Regions from separate parts of the Bradyrhizobium sp. USDA 336 genome, predicted to be linked through region 2. Evidence: predicted binding sites of a transcription regulator. Region 2 holds the regulator's gene; each other region holds the start of a gene.
What was found. The regulator LexA, encoded in region 2, represses DNA repair genes until DNA is damaged. The targets are predictions, from matches to a motif close to TGTTCNNNNTGTGTTCNG.
Positions count from the first base shown of each region.

Region 1: a site for LexA is predicted at 2,355-2,372, ahead of uvrA (excinuclease ABC subunit UvrA). Genes of this name have one in related genera too.
Region 3: a site for LexA is predicted at 2,565-2,582, ahead of ABIA45_RS17245 (DUF3072 domain-containing protein). Genes of this name have one in related genera too.
Region 4: a site for LexA is predicted at 1,678-1,695, ahead of ABIA45_RS20290 (PA0069 family radical SAM protein). Genes of this name have one in related genera too.

Region 1 is NZ_JBIYDC010000002.1:1,522,617-1,528,431, forward strand. Features, by position in the region: gene uvrA (excinuclease ABC subunit UvrA) at 1-2,258, opposite strand, end outside; gene ABIA45_RS08100 (outer membrane protein) at 2,532-3,287, opposite strand; gene ABIA45_RS08105 (outer membrane protein) at 3,511-4,209, opposite strand; gene ABIA45_RS08110 (outer membrane protein) at 4,447-5,244, opposite strand; gene ABIA45_RS08115 (single-stranded DNA-binding protein) at 5,682-5,815, shown strand, end outside.
Region 2 is NZ_JBIYDC010000002.1:1,414,669-1,420,483, forward strand. Features, by position in the region: gene ABIA45_RS07570 (GAF domain-containing protein) at 1-869, opposite strand, end outside; gene ABIA45_RS07575 (hypothetical protein) at 1,087-1,521, opposite strand; gene lexA (transcriptional repressor LexA) at 1,911-2,612, opposite strand; gene glp (gephyrin-like molybdotransferase Glp) at 2,789-3,997, opposite strand; gene ABIA45_RS07590 (hypothetical protein) at 4,216-4,419, opposite strand; gene ABIA45_RS07595 (HAD family hydrolase) at 4,578-5,201, opposite strand; gene ABIA45_RS07600 (alpha-hydroxy acid oxidase) at 5,228-5,815, opposite strand, start outside.
Region 3 is NZ_JBIYDC010000002.1:3,481,810-3,487,624, reverse strand. Features, by position in the region: gene ABIA45_RS17260 (Do family serine endopeptidase) at 1-1,297, shown strand, start outside; gene ABIA45_RS17255 (hypothetical protein) at 1,566-1,928, shown strand; gene ABIA45_RS17250 (DUF6496 domain-containing protein) at 1,935-2,243, opposite strand; gene ABIA45_RS17245 (DUF3072 domain-containing protein) at 2,334-2,528, opposite strand; gene ABIA45_RS17240 (hypothetical protein) at 2,644-2,865, shown strand; gene ABIA45_RS17235 (hypothetical protein) at 2,963-3,196, opposite strand; gene ABIA45_RS17230 (hypothetical protein) at 3,291-3,548, opposite strand; gene ABIA45_RS17225 (hypothetical protein) at 3,690-3,911, shown strand; gene ABIA45_RS17220 (HWE histidine kinase domain-containing protein) at 3,908-5,395, opposite strand; gene ABIA45_RS17215 (HAMP domain-containing protein) at 5,409-5,815, opposite strand, start outside.
Region 4 is NZ_JBIYDC010000002.1:4,131,110-4,136,924, reverse strand. Features, by position in the region: gene ABIA45_RS20295 (phosphoketolase) at 1-1,506, opposite strand, end outside; gene ABIA45_RS20290 (PA0069 family radical SAM protein) at 1,717-2,880, shown strand; gene ABIA45_RS20285 (VOC family protein) at 2,905-3,360, shown strand; gene ABIA45_RS20280 (ribonuclease HII) at 3,436-4,293, shown strand; gene ABIA45_RS20275 (glycosyltransferase family 39 protein) at 4,561-5,815, shown strand, end outside.

The sequences.
Region 1 (5,815 bases), 110 kb from region 2:
CCGGCGAACCATTCGCGGATCGGCGTGAAGGCGCCGGTATAGGTCGCCGGATTCGAGCGCGGGGTGCGGCCGATCGGCGACTGGTCGATGTCGATGATCTTGTCGATGTGCTCGAGGCCCTCGATGCGGTCGTGCGGGGCGGCGCCCTCGCTGGCATTGTTCAGCTTGCGGGCGATGGCGCGGTAGAGGGTGTCGATCAGCAGCGTCGACTTGCCGCCGCCGGAGACGCCGGTGACGCAGGTGAACAGGCCGAGCGGAATCTCCGCCGTGACGTTCTTGAGGTTATTGCCTCGCGCGTTCACCACCTTGATGGTACGGCGATGGTTCGGCGGACGCCGCTCCGGCACCTCGACCTCGAGCTCGCCGGTGAGGTACTTGCCGGTCAGCGATTTCGGGTTGCGCATGATCTCGGCGGGCGTGCCTTCGGCGACGATGTTGCCGCCATGCATGCCGGCGCCGGGACCGATGTCGAGCACGTAGTCCGCAAGGCGGATGGCGTCCTCGTCATGCTCGACCACGACCACGGTGTTGCCGAGGTCGCGCAGCCGCTTCAGCGTATCGAGCAGGCGGGCGTTGTCGCGCTGGTGCAGGCCGATCGAAGGCTCGTCCAGCACGTAGAGCACGCCCGTGAGCCCCGAGCCGATCTGCGAGGCGAGGCGGATGCGCTGGCTCTCGCCGCCGGACAGCGTGCCGGAGGAGCGGGACAGCGTGAGATAGTTGAGGCCGACGTCGAGCAGGAAGGTGAGGCGCTCGCGGATCTCCTTCAGGATGCGGCCCGCGATCTCGTTCTGCTGCGCGTTCAGCGCCTCTGGCACGGTCTCGAACCACGCGCCGGCGCCCTTCACGGACAGCTCCGAGATTTCGCCGATATGCTTGCCGCCGACCTTGACGCAGAGCGCCTCGGGCTTGAGCCGAAAGCCCTTGCAGCCCTCGCAGGGGACGTCGTGGAAATATTTCGCCAGCTCCTCGCGGGCCCACTCGCTCTCGGTCTCGCGGTAGCGGCGGTTGATGTTGGTGATGACGCCCTCGAACGGCTTCTTGGTGTCGTAGGAGCGCACCCCGTCCTCGTAGGAGAACTTGATCTCGTCCTCGCCCGAGCCGTAGAGGAGCGCGTTTTGCGTCTTCTTCGGCAGATCCTTCCACTTGGTGTCGAGCGTGAACTTGTAGTGCTTGCCGAGCGCGGTCAGCGTCTGCACGTAATAGGGCGACGACGACTTGGCCCAGGGCGCGATCGCGCCCTTGCGCAGCGTCAGATCCTTCTCGGGGATGACGAGGTCCTCGTCGACATGCTGCTCGACGCCAAGGCCGCCGCAGGCGGGGCAGGCGCCATAGGGATTGTTGAAGGAGAACAGGCGCGGCTCGATCTCGGGGATGGTGAAGCCGGAGACCGGACAGGCGAACTTTTCCGAGAACAGGATGCGCTCGGGCCCGCTCTTGTCGTGGATTTTCGCGGTCTTCTTCTTTTCCTCCGCAGGCGCAGAAGCCGCGGGCGCATCGGCGAACTCGACGACGGCAAGGCCTTCGGCGAGCTTCAGCGCGGTCTCAAAGCTCTCGGCGAGGCGCTGGCCGATATCGGCGCGCACCACGATGCGATCGACCACCACGTCGATGTCGTGCGGGAATTTCTTGTCGAGGCTGGGGGCTTCCGCTAGTTCGTGGAAGGTGCCGTCGATCTTGACGCGCTGAAAGCCCTTCTTGAGCCATTCGGCGAGCTCCTTCCTGTACTCGCCCTTGCGGCCGCGCACGACGGGGGCGAGCAGATAGAGGCGGGTGCCCTCGGGCAGCGCCAGCACGCGGTCGACCATCTGCGAGACGGTCTGGCTCTCGATCGGCAGGCCCGTGGCCGGCGAATAGGGCACGCCGACGCGGGCCCAGAGCAGGCGCATGTAGTCGTAGATCTCGGTGACGGTGCCGACGGTGGAGCGCGGGTTCTTCGACGTCGTCTTCTGCTCGATCGAGATCGCCGGCGACAGGCCGTCGATCTGGTCGACGTCGGGCTTCTGCATCATCTCCAGGAATTGGCGAGCATAGGCCGACAGCGATTCGACGTAGCGGCGCTGGCCCTCGGCATAGATCGTGTCGAAGGCGAGCGAGGATTTGCCGGAGCCGGATAGCCCGGTGAACACCACCAGCTTGTCGCGGGGAATCTCGACGTCGATATTCTTGAGGTTGTGCTCGCGCGCGCCGCGGATCGTAATTGCGCGCAGGCTCGAGCCCGCGTTCTGTTGTTGGCGCTTCGCCTTGATCACTTCATCCATCCGAGTTGCCCTCAAGGAAGCCCAAAGGTGCGCGATCGCGCCAACAAAAAAGGCGCGCTGCGCCCGGAACCGGGATCGGCGCCGATGGGTATGGCAGCGAACGTAGGAAGAACGGCGGCGGATTTCCAGTGGGACTTGCGAATCGTCAACGGATTGTTGGCGTGCTGGCGGGATCTGGCAGCAGGAACGCGCGGAACCGCTCCCGGAGCAACCCGGCAAAAAGAAAGGCCGGCGCGAGGCCGGCCTTTCGTGACGATGTGACGTCGGTCTTGATCAGTACTTCGCGACGACCGGGCCACCGAAGGTGTAGTTGAGGCGAACGGTAGCCATGTCCACGTCCTGCTTGATGCTGTCGGTGCGAGTGGTCACGCCGAGGAAGGTGAAGGTCTCGTTGTGCCTGCCCATGAACAGGTGGTTGTATTCGACAGCGACCGACCAGTTCGGGGCGAAGCCGAATTCTATGCCGGTGCCGACCGTACCGCCCCAGCGCGTTTCGTTCGCGGTGTCGAGCGTAACGCCGCCAAAACTGCCAGTGTACTTGTTGTGAGTGACGGCAGCGCCGCCCTTCACGTACCAAAGCACGTTGTTCCAGGCATAACCGACCTGGCCAGTGAAGAGGCCGATGGCGTCGATCCTGGTCTCGTTCACCAGCGGCGCGAGCGCGGCAGGCGAGCTGATGTTCGAACCCTTCAGGTCAGCCCAGTCGCCCTGGGCTTCGAGACCGAACACCCAGTTGGCGGACTGCCAGCGATAACCGATCTGGCCGCCGACGAGTGCGCCGGTCGCATTGTGACAACCTTCGGCCACCGCCGGAGCGACCACGACGGGGCCGACACTGGTGAGATCCCAACAGTTGCGGCTCCAGCCACCGCCGGCGTTGGCGCCGAGGTAGAAACCGCTCCAGTTGTACACCGCGATCGGCGCCACCGGAGCCTTGGTGTAGGGGCGGGCCGCCAAATCGGCCGCCGAGGCCGGTGACAACGCGCTGAGTGCGAACAAGCTGGCCGAAGCCATCAAAAGCTTCTTCATATCCATTCCCCACTTCCATTTCTCATTCCGGTCTTCCGGAGAGCGGAAGAGCAGCGGACCTTATGACTCAAGCAACGTCATTGCTTTTACACCATTTAAGCCAAAGGTTGTGTCACCCAGCGGCCACACCCCTTCGAAAACGCGAGCGAACGGGCGGCCGCAACAAACAAAAAGGCCGGCGCGAGGCCGGCCTTTCGTGACGATGATGCGTCAGAGACGAAGCTCAGTACTTGGCGACGACCGGGCCGCCGAAGTGGTAGTTCACGCCGACCTGCACGGTGTGGAGGTCGAGAGTGCCGGTGTTGACCGGGAAGACGCCCGAGAAGTAGGTCTCGCCGCCCAGGCTGCGATAGAGGTACTCGCCCTTGACCGACCAGTTCGGAGCAAACATCGCCTCGACGCCCGCGCCGACCGTCCAGCCCGAATGGAACTGGCTCTCCGAGAGGCTCAGAACAGGGGGCGCGCTGACGCTGATCTTGTTGTTGATCCAGGCGTAACCACCCGTGGCGTACAGCAGGACGCTCGGGGAAGCGAGCCAGCCGATGCGACCACGCACGGTGCCGAGCGCGTCGATACGCGAACTGACCGTCGTGGGAACGAGGGCGCCACCAAAATCAACAAGACCGGTCGCTGAGGCGTTTACGTCAGCCCACGCGCCATCAGCTTCGATGCCGAACACGACGTTGGAGGTCTGCCAGTTGTAGCCAACGGTGCCGCCGACGAAACCGCCCTGCATGCGCGGATCATCGGAGCTGTTTTCCCAGGCGCCGCCGCCGACGATACCGAGATAGAAGCCGGTCCAGTTGTAGACCGAGGCCACAGGCGCGGGCGCCTTGGTGTAGGGGCGGGCTGCCAGATCAGCAGCCGAAGCGGGGGCCGCGAGAGCGAACAAACAGGCCGAAGCCAACAAAACCTTTTTCATTTTCAACTTAATCCCAGTCCCAGTTTCTGTTGTTGCCTTCCCTCACGGAAGGGCAGCGGACTCAACGGCCCAACTGGCGCCGTCTTTACACCACCAAAGCCGCAAGTTGTGTCTCCGAAAAGCCACAACAGCCGAAAAGGTGATGGTTGCTGACTTATTGACGTCCAGCCGTCGTGCGCAAAAAAGAAGGGCCGGCGCTGGGGCCGGCCCTTCCATCGCTCACGAAATCAGAGGGAATCAGTACCTCGCGACCAGCGGGCCGCCGAAGCGATAATTCAGCCGGACCAAACCCATGTCGACGTCCTGATATATGCGATCGGATCCGAAGAAGGCACCGCCTGGCGTCGTGAAGTCCCGGGTCTGGTGGCCCAGGAAGAGGTGGTTGTACTCGAATCCGAGCGTCCAGTTCGGTGCGAATCCGAACTCGACGCCCGCGCCGACGGTGCCGCCCCAGCGGGTGTGATCGGCCGAGGCGAGCAGGGTGCCCGCACCGGGCGTGCCTGGCGCCGCGTAGACGTCGAACTCGTCGCTGACGACGGCGGCGCCGCCCTTGACGTAGACCAGGATATTGTTCCAGGCATAGCCGACCTGGCCGGTGATCAGGCCGAAGGCATCGATCTGAGACCGGTTGCGGCTGCCGGTGACGAGCGCGGAGCCCGGGAAGACGAGGCTGACATTGTCGCCGGAGAAGTCGGCCCAGTTGCCCTGGCCTTCGACGCCGAACACCCAATTAGCGGACTGCCAGCGGTAGCCGACCTGGCCACCGACCGTGCCTCCGGTCGCGTTGTGACATCCTTCACCGACGAGGGTGCCGGCGGCGCCGGTGACGAGGCCCGTGGTGTCGACGAAATCCCAGCACTTACGGCTCGTGCCGCCGCCGCCGTTGATACCGATGTAGAAGCCGCTCCAGTCGTAAACGGTAGCGACAGGGGCCGGAGCCTTTGTGTAGGGACGCGCAGCAAGATCCGCTGCACTTGCCGGCCCCGACAGCCCCAACGCCATTGCACCGATTGCACCAAACAGAACCTTGTTCATTACAGTCTCCCCAGTTTCGTCCGCTTCTTGAAACTCCCCGAAGCGGCTGATCAGGCGCGACGCCCATATGAATCAATTCCAACGCGAATGTAGCCTAAGAATGGGGCAGAGTCCGTCTCCGGAATGCCACACTCGCCACTCAAGTGAATGGAACAAATTAATGAATGTTAAGCGGTTTTTCTCGTTCAGGGGAACCCAAGAAGGTTCCATCGGAGCGCTGCTCATTATTTTGGCAATGGGCCAGAATGGCTGTCCTATTGCGATGAAGAACAAATCTGGAACAAAACGGAAGGGGATGCTATATATGGGGATAACCCCGGGGGTGGCAGGCTGATCGGTGCCCGCAAGCGTATAGGGTCGCCCTAGCGGGCGCAGAGGAACGCGGGCAGCGGATTCGCCCTTTTGAAATTCAGTGGCATTCGGAGTGGAGAGCGGCGATGGCGGGAAGCGTCAACAAGGTCATTCTGGTTGGAAATCTCGGCAAGGATCCCGAAATCCGCCGCACCCAGGACGGGCGGCCGATCGCGAATTTGAGCATCGCGACCTCGGAGACCTGGCGCGACAAGAACAC
Region 2 (5,815 bases):
CCGGCTGCGCAGGCTTCGGAGCCGGCTATCGAGCCGTCACGGGTGAGATCGTCGTTGAGCGCGGGCATGCCGGCGGCCCAGGCGCCGCCGATGCTGCCTTCGCCCCTGGCGATGGACTGCGCCGCATAGCGTGCGGCGAGGTCGGTCTGTGCGCTGCAATCGCCGGCGCGAAAGACCAGCGCCGAACGGTCCTCGTTCGGGACCCAGATCTCGAAGCGTCGTGCAATCGGCGTTGCCTGCGCGGACAGGAATGTCAGAACCCAGGTCTGGTCGGTACCGGTTCCGTAGGGCACGCCGACGCCGAGATTGATCCCGACCTTGGCGGCGTCCTCCCAGCGCAAGAAGCTCTTGGCGTCGTGCAAGTCCTTGATGATCAGTGGCAGGCCCGCCTTCCAGGTGCGTCCGGGCAGGCCGAAGCCGCGCGGAAATCTGGTGTGGCGGGAGTTGAATTCGAACATGTCCGCGGTGCCGTAATAGCCATCGACGAGCCCCATCTCATGCGAGAGATCAGGATCGTTGTGCCAGAGTTCGATCGCGCCGACGTGCGCCTCGTCGTCGCCGCAGAACAGCACCAGCACGGCTTGCAGGAATTCGCCCGCGAACACCGGCACCGCCACGCCGCAGGTGAGGCCGGCCGCAGCGGCCTGATCGGTCCGCTTGAAATAGGAGTTGGCGAATTTCGTGAGGATGACGGGGTGGCCACAGGCCCAGGCCTTGCCTGGAAGTCCCTCGTCATATCCGAAGTGCAGCTCTTCGCTGACGGCCTTGAACGCGGACAGCCCTTCGTCGTAGAGGCCGCCGCCGAATTCCAGCCGCATGCGCGTCCGGTCGGGTACCCAGAGTTCAACGACGCGAATGAAGGTCTTCATCGAGTCTGTCCGCCGCCTCAAGCCACTGCAGCATCGGTCATTTGGCTGCGGAGCGAACGTTCAAAATTCAGGCAGGACGGCCCAAACTTCATGCGGCGACGAGGCGCGGCGGCGGGCTCGCCGATCGAATGTCCTGAAACAAAAACCCACCGGGCTCGCCGGCCTCGGCCGGCGACGGCAATTTCAATCCCGGGCTCGGCCTTTCGGCCGAAGGGCGTCAGCCGATCGGCAGGCGCGTGATCGTGGGCCGCGTGTCGGCGACGGTCTGCGGCTTGTGCTCGCGCTCGGGGGCCGGCTGCGTCACCGGCAATTGCAGCACGGTCGCGCGCTGGCCTTCGACGAGCTGCGTCACCAGCACATATTTGCCGTCGGGAAATTCGATCGCGTCATGATGGCGATCGGGAATGTGCGGGTCGATCTTGCCGAACTTGCCGACGCGAGAGTTCACGGTGCGCGTCCAGATCCAGCGGTTGTCGTAGCGGACGTCGTCGGCGAAAGCGAGCTCCGTTCCCGGCAGCAGACAGACCGCGACGGAGGGATCGGCTTCAGAAGCGAAGCCGCGCGTCGAGGTGCCGCGGAAGGTTGTCGTGACGATCGTCTCGCCGACTACGGCGGGGCGCGTCGCGACGGCATGCAGGCTGTAGTCACACATCGGGTGCTCCTCATGCTGGGATAGCGACCCGCGTCTCTTTCGAGGCGCAGGCCTCTATCAGAGTGGAAGCATACAACGCTCTGCTCGGTTATGGGCAAATCTGCGGCTCGCGTTCGCAGCACGCGATCACATTATCTTTCCCGGATTCGATAGGAACAAACCTCGCGTCCTTGCATTTGGCCGCAGCTATCAGCACTGCCGGCACAACTCTACCGGCGAAGCAGAGAGAGATTGCTGCGCGCCTGCACGGGCGAATGTCGCGCGGGAAGATAGACCGGACAGCCGGCGCAGAACCAGACAAACCGTCCCGCCGGAGCGGACAAGTATCCGCTCCGATCCTGGATCGCCGATGCCGATCGAAGCGCGCGCGGCGCTTGAGACTTCCGGTATCAGTACTTCCGATAAAGCCCGATCAGCTTACCCTGGATCTTCACGCGGTTCGGCGGAAGAATGCGGACCTCGTAGGCGGCATTGGCGGGCTCGAGCGCGATCGAGGCGCCGCGGCGGCGGAAGCGCTTGAGCGTGGCCTCCTCGTCGTCGATCAATGCCACCACGATGTCGCCGGTATTTGCGGTCTCGTTGCGCTGGATCAGCGCCATGTCGCCGTCGAGGATGCCGGCCTCGACCATCGAATCGCCGCGCACTTCGAGCGCGTAATGCTCGCCCGAGCCGAGCATGTCCGGCGGCACGCTGATGGTGTGGCTGCGGGTCTGCAGTGCCTCGATCGGCGTGCCGGCGGCGATGCGGCCCATCACGGGCACCGCGACGGGGCGCTCGCCCTCGTCCGCGGGCGGGCTGGAGCTCGCGCGCACCTTGCCGAGATTGCCCTCGATGACGCTCGGGGTGAAGCCGCGGCGATTGCCGGCGGCGGCCTGGAGCTCGGGCAGCTTGATCACCTCGATGGCACGGGCACGGTTGGGCAGGCGGCGAATGAAGCCGCGCTCCTCGAGCGCAGTGATCAGGCGATGGATGCCTGACTTCGAGCGCAGGTCGAGCGCATCCTTCATCTCGTCGAAGGACGGCGGCACGCCGCTTTCCTTCAGACGCTCGCTGATGAACCGCAGAAGCTCGTATTGTTTGCGCGTCAACATCTCGACCAAAGTCCCCCGGTTGATGTCGTTCGATTCCGAGACGATGAAGTCGGCAATAAGCCGCTACATCCTCGAAACAAATCATGAACGGACACTATATGTTCGATATGTGTTCCGCAACTGCTTAATTTATGGTGAACGCGGCCAAACTCGCGGAATGCGTGTGGCTGGGTGGCTCAGACGGGCAGCCGGAGCACCTCGCAAGGCGTCCCTGCCTCGGCCTTCGGCGCGAACGGTGCACGCACGAGAAGTACCTGTGCCGCAGCGAGATTCGCAAGCAGGGAGGAGTCCTGATGGCTGACGGGAAGGGCGACGCGCGTGCCGTCGTCGCGCACCTCCAGCCGCGCACGCAGATAATCCTCGCGCTGGTCGTTGGCGGCGAGATCGCGGCCCAGCACGGCGCGCTCGCGCTGATGATGAATCGCTGAACGGCCCGACAGGGCGCGAATCAAGGGCACCATGAACAGGAAGGCGCACACGTAGGACGACACGGGATTGCCGGGCAGGCCGATCACGCGCATCGCGCCTAGTCGACCGTGCATCATCGGCTTGCCGGGCCGGATCGCGATCTTCCAGAACGCCATCGCGATGCCTTCGCCCTTGAGCGCCTGCTGGACCAGGTCGTGGTCGCCGACCGACGCACCGCCGGTCGTGATCAGGATGTCGGCGCCGCTCTCGCGCGCGCTGCGGATGCCGGCGGACGTCGCCTCCAGCGTATCGGCGGCAATTCCGAGGTCGATGGTCTCGGCGCCCTCGCTGCGGGCGAGCGCATGCAGGGCATAGCCGTTGGAATAGACGATCTGGCCGCGACCAGGCGTGGTGCCCGGCATCACGAGCTCGTCGCCGGTGGCGAGAACGGCAACCCTCGGGCGGCGGATGACGGCGAGATGCGGATGATTCATTCCGGCGGCAAGGGCGAGATCGCGCTCGGTGAGACGGATTCCCTTGCGCAGCAGCACGTCGCCTTCGCGGAAGTCGACGCCTGCAGGGCGGATGTGCCGGCCGAAAATGGCGGCTTCCTTGATCGTGACATGTTTGCCGTCGGCAGCCGTGTCCTCCTGGATCACGACGGCATCGGCGCCGTCGGGAACGACGCCGCCGGTGAAGATCCGCACGGCTTCGCCGGGGCCGACGCTTCCCGCGAACGGCCGGCCCGCCGCGACCTCACCGACGACGGTCAACCTCGAATCGTATGCCGCGTCCGCCGTGCGCACGGCATAGCCGTCCATCGCCGACATTGCCTCCGGCGGCTGCGTGCGCCGTGCCGCGACATCGCGGGCGAGCACACGATGGTAGGCCTCGTCGAGGCAAACCATCTGTTCAGCCAGCGGCTCGACGCCGGCCAACACCGCGGCAAGCGCGTCAGAAACCGGCATCAGGGCCACGGGCGAACTCCTGCTGAGCACATCAGTCAATGGGCGGCGAGAGTTCTAGCCGAGTGCAGGCGTGAGGCAAAGCAGCACGCGGGATGATTTATCCTGCGTGATCGCGGGTGGAGGAGGTCGGCTCAACTCCGCCGCGGCATGATGCGGAAGGCGAGACAGACCGGAACGAGGATTGCCATGGCAAGGACGAGAATGACGAGCGCCACGGCCAGCATCGGTCAACGCTCCGTCGGATCGCCTGGACTGAAATCCGCGACGTCGGGCGCCTTGGGACCCTGATCTTTGTCGGGCAGCGGATCGGCCTGGGATTTCAGGTCGGCGGCCTTGCTGATCAGCTTGGCGGAGAGGTCAGAATCCGAGGTGGTTCTAGCGAATTCGAGCAGGAGAGAGGCTTGCTTGGTGAGATAGGTCTTGCCCAGCACGTCGATCAGTCCAATGTAGAAGTCCCAACGGACTCATGAGTCCGAAAGGTGGTATTCCGTTCCCGGAACTCTGTATAAAAATGCACAAAGTGATCAGGTTCCACAATTTCAGCAGTTTTTGTTCCGGGAAGTGATCGCGTTTCGGGCTTTCCCGCGGCTCAGATCCCCAGTGCTTTCAATGCGCTCCCGACATCACGCGGCGAGGTGACATGCACGGCGGTCAACCCGCGCGCCCGCGCTCCCTCGATGTTCTCGGCGAGGTCGTCGAAGAACACGATGCGCTCGGCCGGCACGCCGATCGCCGCCACGACATGGTCGAAGGCCTCGGCATCCGGTTTGCGCAGGCCGATGCTGGAGGACAGATACAGCTCGCGGAAATGGCCGAGCAGACCGGCATATTCCTTCGAGAAATAGTCGACGTGCGGCCGGTTGGTGTTGGAGAAGGCATAGAGCGGCATCTGCTTCGCCGCCCGCGGCAGCAGCTCGGCGATATCAGGCATCTCGCCGGCGAAGATCGCGTTCCAGCCTTCCAGGAATTGCGCATCCGAGATGCCGATCCCGAGCGAGGACCGCAGCGAGGCGAAATAGTCCGCATCGCTGATCTTGCCCATCTCGTGCAACCGGTAGGCCTCGTCGCGCACATAGCGCGCGATGATGGCCTCGGGCTGGCAGCCGGCATGTCCCGCCCAGCAGGCGATCGCCTTGGAGAAGTCGATGTCGAGCACAACGCGCCCGAGGTCGAACAGCAGCGCATCCGCGCTGCCGGGAGAGAGCGATGTCATTGCGTCCTTCACTTCAGTATGGCGCGTCAGTAACGATAGGGCTCGTGATCGAACAGCGGGAACGCGCTGAACACGCTGGGCGCGTTGGTGGCGGTCGCCGGATGCAGGCAGGATTTATCGATCTCGGCGAATGAGGTGGCGCCCAGGAGGCCGAGGCAGCGCAGCACCTCGTCTTCGAGCAGCTCCAGCATCCGTGCGACGCCGGCTTCGCCGGCTGCCGCCAGCGCCCAGCATTGCAGCCGGCCGATGCCGACGAGGTCGGCGCCCGCCGCGATCGCCTTGACGATGTCGGTGCCGCGGCAAAAGCCGCCGTCGACCATGATCCTGGCGCGGCCCTTCACGGCGTCGACGATCTCCGGCAGCACGTGCATGGCGCCGCGGCCGTGGTCGAGCTGGCGTCCGCCATGGTTGGAGACGTAGATCCACTCGACGCCGTGATCGAGCGCGATCTGCGCATCCTCGGCCGTGGCGATACCCTTGAGGATCAGCGGAATTTTGAACGTATCCTTGATCATCTTCACGGTCCGCCACTCCAGGCCCTTCTGGAAATCGCCGCCGGTGGCGCGCAGGCGGCTCTCGCGAACGTAGCGCTTGGCGATGTCACGTTCACGACG
Region 3 (5,815 bases), 2.1 Mb from region 2:
TCAGGACAACGACAAGAGCGCGATGCTGCAGCAGAACCGGATGGATTCGGACGAGGACACGCCGTTCGACCAGTTCTCGCGACAGTTCGGTTTCCGCTTTCCGGGCGGCGCGAACGGCATGCCACGCCAGCGCCACCAGATGATCACGGGCGAAGGCTCCGGCTTTTTCATCTCCGCCGACGGCTATGCCGTGACCAACAATCACGTCGTCGATCGCGCCGAGTCCGTGCAGGTGACGATGGACGACGGCACGACCTACACCGCGAAAGTGGTCGGCACCGATCCGAAGACCGATCTCGCGCTGATCAAGGTCGACGGCAAGAAGGACTTTCCGTTCGTCAAGTTCTCCGACCAGAAGCCGCGCATCGGCGACTGGGTGGTCGCGGTCGGCAATCCCTTCGGTCTTGGCGGCACCGTGACCGCCGGCATCGTCTCGGCCAGCGGCCGCGACATCGGCAACGGTCCCTATGACGACTTCATCCAGATCGACGCGCCGATCAACAAGGGTAATTCCGGCGGCCCGGCCTTCGACATGAACGGCAACGTGATCGGCGTGAACACTGCGATCTTCTCGCCCTCGGGCGGCTCGGTCGGCATCGGCTTCGATATCCCGGCTTCGACCGCCAAGCTCGTCGTCGCGCAATTGAAAGACAAGGGCGCGGTCACCCGGGGCTGGCTCGGCGTGCAGGTGCAGCCGGTGACGTCGGATATTGCCGACAGCCTCGGGCTCAAGGAGGCGCGCGGCGCGATCGTCGACAATCCGCAGGATGGCAGCCCGGCGGCGAAGGCCGGCATCCAGGCGGGCGATGTCATCACCGCCGTCAACGGCACCACGATCAAGGACTCCCGCGACCTCGCCCGCACCATCGCCGGCTTGGCGCCGGGCACGTCCGTGAAGCTCGATGTCTTCCGCAAGGGCGACAGCAAGACGATGACCCTGGTGCTTGGCGAACTGCCGAATGAGCGCCAGGCTAAAGGCAATGGCAATGCCGACGAGGGCAGGGGACAGTCGGGTGCCGGCACGCCGCGCCTCGGCCTCAGCCTGGCGCCCGCAGGTGACGTCCAGGGCGCAGGCCAGAACGGCGTCGTCGTCACCGAGGTTGATCCGCAAGGCCCGGCCGCGCAACGGGGCATCCGGACCGGCGACGTCATCCTCAATGTCGGCGGCAAGGCTGTCAGCAATGTCGGCGAGGTCCGCTCCGAGCTGGCGCAGGCCAAATCGTCGGGCAAGCGCAGCGTGCTGCTTCAGGTCAGAAGCGCGGAGGCCACCCGCTTCGTTGCGGTGCCACTCGCATAGCGCGAACTCGACCCTCACAAATCCAGGAAGGCGGCCTTCGGGCCGCCTTTTGCACACACGTCACGTCCGCACCAGGCCGGTCACATTCTCGTTAACGGCAGGGATGATGACCTGGTGCGTCCGAAAAAGCCGTGTTCGCTGATCACACTCGCAAGACGCCTCAGTGCTCTGCGGCAACGCCGCCGCCGACCGGGTTGCAAGCGTGGAACTTCGAGCCTCCCGGCGCTTTGTGGAACTCGCCGGTGGTTCACAAGTGATCGGTGCCATCATGGATCGACTGAAGCTCTCGCTCAGGAGTGCGCTGCTCGTGGTGCCATTGGTGCTCTCGGGTGAAAACGCGCTCGGGCGCGACGACGGCCGCTACGCGAATTCTCCTCTGAAGCCATGGTTCGACAGTTTGCGCAGCCATCTCGGTCCGTGCTGCTCGGATGCCGACGGTTTCGCCCTCGCCGATCTCGACTGGGAGTCGCACAACGGGCGCTACCGTGTCCGCATCGACGGGCAGTGGATCGACGTGCCGGACGAGGCCGTCATCACCGAGCCGAACCGCGCCGGCCGCACCATGGTGTGGCCGGTCAAGACTGCGTTCGGGATTTCGATCCGCTGCTTTATGCCGGGGAGCATGATCTGAGACCGGTCAGCGCGACCGCTTGGATGATTTGCGCTTCGATGATTTCTTGTTGGATGATTTCTTGGACGACGTCCTCGACGATTTCTTGGACGTCGTCTTGGCGCTCTTGCGCTTTGAAGCCTTCTTCGGGACCTTCTTGCCCTTCTTGCGTGCCTTCGACAGTCCGATCGCGATGGCCTGCTTGCGGTTCTTGACGCGGCCGCCGCGCCCGCCACGGCCGCTCTTCGCGGTGCCCTTCTTGTAACGCCGCATCTCGGTGGCGACATCGCTGCCCGAGCTGCGTGAGTAGCGGCGCTTTTTTGCCTTGCGTGCCATGCATATTCTCCCTCGGCGGGGAGAACCATTCTGCACAGCCATGGTTCCGGGAGCGTGGAACGGCGCAGGCCTAAAGCGCGATGCGATGCTCTAGAAGGAGTTTGCCAGCTCGATCTCCGCTTCCAGCACCTGGATGCGCCGGGCGGCCTCGCTGAAGGACAGATCCCGCGCATATTGGCCGGGCTGGTAGGCCTCTTCGCTGAGCCGCTTCAGCTTGAGGCCCTGCGCCCGCGTCATCTGCTCGCCCAGGAAAAATCTGGCGTCGTATTTACCTTGAACCTGCATCTGGCGTCTCCGTCCTGAAATCGTGACTTGACTATATGTTCTTATTTTGTTCTAACAAGGCATGGACAACAGAATTAATGAAATTCGACGTAAAATCAGAGCCTTGAGGTTTGAGATGGCCGACGTCGAGGCGTCGGTGCGCGACCTCGTCGAGCGCGATCACGACTGCACGGAAAAGGCCCTGGCGCAGATGGACCTGCGCCGGAAGATCAATCTCTTGATCGCCGAATGGAAGGCGGCCGGCGGCAGCGACGTACTGCCGAACGTCCGCGACCGAGTGCGACTTCGTGCCGTGAAGACAGGCGGCAATTCCGCGCGCGCAGTCGAGCGCCGCTGAGATCCTTGGCGCCGGATACTGAAGGCCGAGTGCCGAGCCCAAAGATAGAAGACAAAGGGCTCCGCAATGCGGAGCCCTTCATGATTCCAGGGCGCGCCTATTTGGTGGTGGTCATGCCGCCCTTGTTGGTCATGGTGCCGCCCTGATCGGAGCCGGGACCGGCGCCGCCTTGGCCGGATGGATCAGCGCCCTTGGAGGACTTGGTGTTGGCGCCGGTGGTCTGTGCCGACGATTCATGCTTGGCCTTATGCGATTTGGCCTGGGCGGCAAACGGCGCGGCGGCAAGGCCCGTTGCCAATATTGCGGCGAGAGCGAGCTTGGTCGTCTTCATGCGGGGGAACTCCCTGAGTTAAATTGACGCAGGCAGCAAACCGCGCGTCGCGGCAGGAGTCCCGGCGAAGTATCTTCCGTGCGTCACGCACGCTTCAAGTTTGCTTGTCCTCGACCAGGATGAACACGGCGCCGGTGAGCGTCGCGCCGATCGCGAAGGTCGTCACCAAGGTGAGGGCGAAGACCATCGCGGCCTGGCTTCCGCCATTGTTCAGCAGGTTGGCGACGGCTGGATTGGACAGGACGAGCGTGAGGCTGAAAATGAGGCCAAGCGCTGCGCCCATCATTGCATGTGTCATCAGCTTGATAAGGCCGCTGGCAGAGATCAGCTCAGACGACTTTTTGGTGCGCATGGGACGGCATCCCGAACTGCCACGCCAACGCGCATGTGATCGCCGGGTTTCCGCTCCGCTGAAGGAATTGTTACCGCCCGTTTCATCCGGCGTTCATGCCGGGCTTGCCAAGATGGGCGCCAGCAAAACGGGAACATCGATATGGGTAAGGTGGTCTTTCTTTACCGCTCGCTAGCCTATCGCAACGCAGCCGCGGACATCCTGCGCAAGGCGCGCAAGCTCCCGATTGGCGCGGAGCGGAGCGCAGCTCGCCGCTACGCGAGGGCGCTGCGCGATCTCGCCCGAACGGAAGCCTGGCTCGAAGGGCGCGTCGCGCGCGAACCGCGCACGGCGGAGCGCATGAGCAGCGCAGCGTCAGGTTAACCGGATGCGCGTTGCAATTCGGCGGCGCCGGCGGTGTCGAACTTGCTTGGTGCAGCCGCCGCGGTCTTGCGTGTCAACGGCACCTCAAGACGGCACAGCAGGCCCTCGGCGCGCCAATCGAACTGCGCCTGTCCGCCAAGCTGGGACTCGATGCTCGCAAGCAGGCTTCGCGTGCCGAAGCCGCGCGATTTCGGGGTCTTGACCAGGGGACCGCCAGATTCCTCCCAGCTCAGCGTGAGCAGCTCCTCGTCGACCTGCCAATCGATCGCGAGCCGCCCCGATCGGGTGGATAGCGCGCCGTACTTGGCCGAGTTGGTGAAGAGCTCGTGCAGCGCGAGCGCGAGCGTCTGGGCCGTCGCCGGCAGCAACTGAACTTCGGGCCCTGCCAATTTGATCTGGTCACCCAGCGAATAGGGCGCAAGCTCCTCGTCGATCAGCCTGGAGAGCTCGGCGCCCTGCCAGCTCGACAGCGACAGGATGGTGTGCACGCGCGCCAGCGCATTGATGCGCCCCTCGACGGCGTTGACATAGGCCTTGACCTCGTCGGCCCGGGTGAGGCGCACGATCGATTGCGCCAGCGCCAGCGCGTTCTTCGCGCGATGATCGACTTCCCGCGCCAGCAGGTTCTGCCGCTCCTCGGCGCGCTTGCGCTCGGTGATGTCGACGGTCACGCCGCTGACGCGCACCACGCGCCCGCTCTCGTCCGTGGTTGCGGCCGCCGTGCCGACGCACCAGCGCACCTCGCCGTCGGGCCGCAGGATGCGGAACTCCGTCTCGTACGCGCGCGTACCCTTGTTGAACTCGGCGATCGCCTTGCGCAACTGATCGACGTCATCGGGATGCAGCAGGCCCTGAACGCTGGCCGGAGTGACCTCGAAATCCTCGGGGCTGACGCCGAAGATGCGGTATTGCCCCTCGTCCCACATCCAATCGCCGCTGATCCAGTCCCAGTCCCATGACCCCATCTTGCCGGCCGCGATCGCCATGCTGCGCCGCTGCTCGCTCTCGCGCAGCTTCGCCGTGGACGCCTCCAGTTCCGCGGTGCGGGCGCGGACGCGATCCTCGAGCTCGTGGTTCAGCCGTTCGAGCTCGCGCGTCTTGCGGTAGAGCTCGGCAAACACCTTGATCTTGGCGCGAAGCACCTCCGGCACGACCGGCACTGGCACGTAATCGACCGCGCCCATCTCGTAGCCGCGCAGCCGGTCGATGTCGCTGACCTGGATGGCCGAAATGAAGATCATGGCGGTCTTCTGAAAGCGCGGATGCTCGCGGATCATCGCGGCGAGCTCGAAGCCGTCGAGCTCGGGCATGCAGACGTCGACCAGGATCACCGCGATCTCGGTCTTGAGCAGCACCTCCAGCGCCTCGCGGCCCGAGGAGGCGATCACGAGGTTCTCGCCGAGATCCTTCAGGATCACCTCATAGGCGAGCAGCTTGGCCGGCTGATCGTCGACGAGCAGGATGTTGACCTTTTCCTGGTCCATGCGCGGGTCCAACTCAGCGATGCAGCCACATGCGGATCGCAAGCAGCAATTGGTCGGTGTTGACCGGCTTGGCGAGGTAGTCAGACGCGCCGGCTTCGAGGCACTTCTCGCGGTCGCCCTTCATCGCCTTGGCGGTCAACGCGATGATCGGCAGACGGGCGAAGGCCGGGTTCTCGCGGATCACGCCGATGGTCTGATAGCCATCCATCTGCGGCATCATGATGTCCATCAGCACGATCGCGATCTCCGGATTGGATTCGACCAGCGTCACCGCCTCACTGCCGGTCGTGGCCGTCAGCACCTTCATGCCGCGTCGTTCCAGCACGCTTGAGAGCGCGAAGATATTGCGGGCATCGTCGTCGACGAGCAGGGCGGTCTTGCCGATCAGGTCCTCGTCGGAACTGTTCAGCTTCTCCAGCA
Region 4 (5,815 bases), 2.7 Mb from region 2:
GTGCTGGTTGAACATGGAATCCACGATGTGGGTGAAGGCCTCGTAGCAGGAGAAGAAGCCGTGCCGTCCCGTGAGCAGGTAGCCCTCCAGCCAGCCCTGGCAGAGATGCTCGCTCAGCACCTCCATCACGCGGCCGTCCTGGGCGAGGTGCACGTCGTAAGGTTCGGTCGGCTCCATCCAGACGCGTTCGGTGGCCTCGAACACGGCGTCGAGCCGGTTCGATGCCGTCTCGTCCGGGCCCATGATGCGGAAATTGCGCGCCTTCGCATTCAGGCGAATGACGTCGCGCAGGAATTTGCCGAGCTCGCGCGTGGCTTCCGCCACGACCTCGCCGGGCTGCGGCACCTCGATCGCGAAGCTGCGGAAGTCGGGCAGCTTCAGCTCCTTCTTCAGCACGCCGCCATTGGCATGCGGATTGGCGCCCATGCGCCTGACGCCGTCGGGCGCGAGCGCCTGAAGCTCGGCAACGAGGGCGCCGTTGCCATCGAACAGCTTTTCTGGCCCGTAGCTGCGCATCCAGTCTTCGAGCACCTTGAGATGCGCCGGGTTCTCGCGGCAGCCTGCGACTGGCACCTGATGCGCGCGCCAAAAACCCTCGACCTTCTTGCCGTCGACCTCCTTCGGGCCGGTCCAGCCCTTCGGGCTGCGCAGCACGATCATCGGCCAGCGCGGCCGCTCGACGCTTGTGCGACCGTCGCGGGCATGTTGCTGGATCGAGCGGATGCTGGCGAATGCGACGTCCAGCGCATCGGCCATGGCCTGGTGCATCAATTTGGGATCGTCGCCCGTGACGAACAGCGGCTCGTGGCCGAACCCGCGGAAGAGGTCCCGGATCTCGGCGTCCTGCATCCGTCCGAGCACGGTGGGGCCCGCGATCTTGTAGCCGTTGAGATGCAGGATCGGCAGCACCGCGCCGTCATGGGCGGGGTTCAGGAACTTGTTGGAGTGCCAGGACGCAGCGAGCGGCCCGGTCTCGGCCTCGCCGTCGCCGACCACGCAGGCGACGATCAAATCCGGGTTGTCGAATGCGGCGCCATAGGCGTGCACCAGCGCATAGCCGAGCTCGCCGCCTTCGTGGATGGAGCCCGGCGTTTCCGGCGCGGCGTGGCTCGGGATGCCGCCGGGGAAGGAGAACTGCCGAAACAGCTTGCGCAATCCGTCCGTGTCGCGCGCAATATCGGGATAGATCTCGCTGTAGCTGCCTTCGAGATAAGTGTTGGCGACCATGCCCGGACCGCCATGGCCGGGACCGCAGACATAAATCACGTTGACATCGAGCGCCCGGATGACGCGGTTGAGATGGGCGTAGATGAAGTTCAGGCCCGGCGTCGTGCCCCAATGACCCAGCAGACGCGGCTTGATGTGCTCGGGCCGCAGCGGCTCGCGCAGCAGCGGATTGTCGAGCAGGTAGATTTGCCCGACCGAGAGGTAGTTGGCGGCGCGCCAATAGCGATCGAGCAGATCGAGGTCGCTGCTCGCTTCGGCCGTTTTTTGTTGGATTGTCATGGTCCTGCCGACCTTCACTTCGCGATCGTCACCAACCCGGTTCCAGGGCGATCGATCCGTCGGGCATGAGACGGGATGGTCGTGACGGCCGTGTTGCGTGAGGTCAAAGGCGGGCGCGCGAAGTTTGGGCAGCTCTACTGTGCATGGGGTTGTTTTCACGTTTTTGGTTTGCGTTCTTGATTTGTTCCCGCGCCGTGCTATCTTGGCTGCATGAGTCCAGCATCCTCTCATGCTCTCAAGCACCCGCCGGTCACGGCGCCCTCCGAGCCGGCGGGTGCGCCTTCAGATTTCCCCGAGCTTGGCGTCGCCATCGACCGCGCGCGAAGGCGAGGGCGGGGCGCACAATCCAATGCCAGCGGCCGCTACGAGGCTGAGGCGCGCGTCGCTTTCGATGACGGCTGGCAGAGCCTGGACGAGCTGCCGCCGTTCAAGACGAGTGTCGCCATCGACACCTCGCGCAAGGTGATCACTCGCAACGATTCCCCCGACATCGGCTTCGACCGCTCGATCAATCCGTATCGCGGCTGCGAGCACGGCTGCGTCTATTGCTTCGCGCGGCCGACCCACGCCTATCTCGGCCTGTCGCCGGGGCTCGACTTCGAGTCAAAACTGTTCGTGAAGCCCGAGGCGCCTTCGCTGCTCGAGAAGGAGCTTGCGGCTCCCGGCTACGAGCCGCGGATGATCGCGATCGGCACCAACACCGATCCCTACCAGCCGATCGAGCGCGAGCGCAAAATCATGCGCGGCATTTTGGAAGTGCTGGAGCGCACCTCGCATCCGGTCGGCATCGTCACCAAATCGGCCCTGGTGCTCCGCGACATCGACATTCTCCAGCGGATGGCCAAGCGCAACCTCGCCAAGGTCGCGATCTCGGTCACCTCGCTCGATCCGAAGCTGGCGCGCACGATGGAGCCGCGGGCCTCGACGCCGCCGAAGCGGCTGGAGGCGCTGAAGCAGCTCTCGGAGGCCGGCATTCCCACGACGGTGATGGTCGCGCCCGTGATCCCCGCGCTGAACGATTCCGAGATCGAGCGCATCCTCGACGCCGCCGCCCATGCCGGCGTCAAGGAAGCCGCCTATGTGCTGCTGCGGCTGCCGCTGGAGGTGCGCGATCTCTTCCGCGAATGGCTGATGGCGAACTATCCGGACCGCTATCGCCACGTCTTTACCCTGATCCGCGACATGCGCGGCGGGCGCGATTACGACGCCAAATGGGGCGAACGGATGAAGGGCACCGGACCGATGGCCTGGACCATCGGTCGACGCTTCGAGATCGCCTGCGAGCGGCTCGGGCTCAACAAGCGGCGCTCGAAGCTGACCATTGATCACTTTGCGCGGCCGAAGCGGAACGGCGATCAGCTCAGCCTGTTTTGAGCGGACAGGTGCAAGAGGTGTCGCATGCTTAAGGAACTCGCCGCGCCGGTGCCGCGGCTGACGGTCATCACCCTCGGTGTCAACGACATCCGCGCGAGCATCGCCTTCTACGACGCGCTTGGTTTCTCGCGTCGGCTGAAGGCAACCGGCGAGGCGGTTGCGTTCTACGATACCGGCGGTCCGGTGCTCGCCCTTTATCACTGGGATCGGCTCGCGGCGGACGCATCCTTGGAGGACCAGCCGAGGCCCACGACGTTTCGCGGCATGACGCTCGCCTGGAATTGCGCGACCCGCGAGGAGGTCGAGGAGGTGCTGGCCTTCGCCGTCCAGAAGGGGGCCACCTTGCTGAAAGCGGCGCATGCGACCGATTACGGCGGCTATTGCGGCTATTTTGCCGATCCCGATGCACATGTCTGGGAAGTCGTGGTCGCGCCGGGAATCGAGGTCGGCGATGACCGGCGGGTGCATCTGGCGGAGTAGGCGGGCGGCCTGAATAACGGGAATATCCCGGGTTCCGGGTTGCGCCGGCACCGCCGCTTGCGCACGATCCCGCGCATGATTCGGGACCCCTCCGCCAAGACCTCAGCCAAGGCCGCGCCGAAGAAAGCGGCCGCGAAGAAGGCTGCACCCATCAAGGCGGCAAAGAGCTCTGCGGCCGATGTTGCGAAGGTTCCTGCCGGCAAGAAGGGCATCATCGCCGTTGCTCCCCCGAGCTTCCGCCGCGAGCGCGCGCTGATCAAGCGCGGCGTCTGGCCGGTCGCGGGCTGCGACGAGGCGGGCCGCGGCCCGCTAGCCGGCCCTGTGGTGGCGGCGGCCGTGATTCTCGATCCCGACCGGATTCCCCGCGGCATCGACGATTCCAAGCGCCTGACCGCCGAGGAGCGCGAAAAGCTGTTCGACAAGATCTGCGCCACCGCGCAGGTCTCGGTCGCCGTCGCCTCGCCGGCGCGAATCGACCGCGACAACATCCTGCGCGCCTCGCTGTGGGCGTTGAAGCGCGCCGTGGTGGCCCTTCCAGAGGCGCCCAGGCACGTCTTCGTCGACGGCCGCGACCGGCTCGACACCGCATGCGACTGCGAGGCGGTGATCGGCGGCGACGGTATCGTGCTGTCGATCGCCGCGGCCTCCATCGTCGCCAAGGTCACCCGGGACCGGCTGATGTGCGCGCTGGCGCAGGACTGCCCGGGCTACGGCTTCGAGCAGCACAAGGGCTATGCCGTGCCAGAGCATCTCGACGCGCTCGATCGCCTCGGCCCCTCCATCCACCACCGCAGCTTCTTCGCCCCCGTCGCCGCCGCCCGCGCCAAGCACATGCCCTGGACCGTCGAGCCGGTGCAGGACCTGTTCTCGGTGACCGAGGTCGAGGTGCAGGTGGAGGCGAGCGTCGAGATCGACGCTTCCGCCGGCCTCTAGGATTTCTCTTTCGGCAGCGCCCCTTCGCCTCTCCCCGCCTGCGGGGAGAGGCCGGAATGCATCGCAGATGCATTCCGGGTGAGGGGGACTCTCCGCGAGTCCAACTGTTGCCGTGCTCGCGGATGCAGCCCCTCACCCCGGCCCTCTCCCCGTAAGAACGGGGAGAGGGAGCAGACCGAAGTTGCCACGACGCACAGCGCCCTTTATCAAAACAGACGCGAGCAAATGGGGCCGGCTGGACGGGTTGGCTGCACCTTCGGACGTTGCATGCGGTTTACCTCCCTGGTCATCGAGCTCATTCGCGCCCGGCCGCGGCTGATCGTTTGGATTGCGGTGCTGCTGCAGGCCGCGATGTGGCTGTTAGTGGCGCTGGTGTTCTACCGCAGCCCGCCCGGCACTCTCGCGACCCTTCTGGCCTTCGGCAGGGAATACCAGGTCGGCACCGATCTCGGCCCGCCGCTTGCGGTCTGGCTTGCCGACATCGCCTATCGCGCCGCCGGCGGCCACATGCTCGGCGTCTATGTGCTCGCCCAGCTCTGCGAGATCGCGACCTTCATCGCGCTCTATCATCTCTCCCGTGCCGTGGTCGGCTCGCAGCAGGCCGTGCTTGCCGTGCTGCTCACCATGACGGTGCTGGCCTTCTCCTCGTCCGCGCTGGACTTCGGTCCGCTGATCCTGGCGCGGCCGCTCTGGGCGCTGTTACTGCTGCACTCCTGGCAGATCATTGGCCAGCGCCGCGGCAATGCCTGGTTCGCCTGGTCGATCGAAGCCGGCCTCCTGCTGCTGACGACCCCCGCCGCGATCTACCTGCTGCTGCTGATCGTCGTCTTCGCGGTTTCGACCGCCGGCGGCCGCCGGACGCTGCGCGGACTCGATCCGCTGTTCGCGCTGATCGTCGTCGCCGTGCTGGCGCTGCCCTATGCGGTCTTTCTGATGCGTGCCGAGACGCTAACACTGCCGGCCTTGCCGCCAGTCGCCGAGCTCAAAGACCGTGCGCTACATGCGGTCTGGCTGCTCGGCGGGCTCGCGCTCGGGGCGGCTGCGATCCCGGCGCTGACCTTGCTCAACACCGGAATGTTCGCCGGCAAGGGCGAGGAGCCACCGATCATCTACCGCCCGCCGGTCGAGCCGCTCGCGCGCAACTTCGTCTATTTCTTCGCGTTCGCTCTGCCGCTCGGCGCGGTGCTGATCTCCGGCCTGCTCGGGCTCGAATCCGTCGTCGGCGGCCCCGGTGTCGTGCTGATCATGTCGGGGCTTGCCGTGGTCGTCGCGGCCGGCGATCTCATCGCGATGCGCCGCGCGCGCATGCTGCGCGTGGTCTGGGCCGCCGCCGTCGCCGCGCCCGCCGCCGGCGTGGTGCTCGCCGTCCTGTTCCTGCCTTGGACGGGCACTAGCGAAATTGCGACCTCGATGCCGGCGCGCGCGATCTCGGACTTCTTCGACGAGAGCTTCGCCCGCCGCACCAACCATCGCCTGCGCGCCGTCGCCGGCGAGACCCAGCTCGCCAGCCTGATCGCGCTTC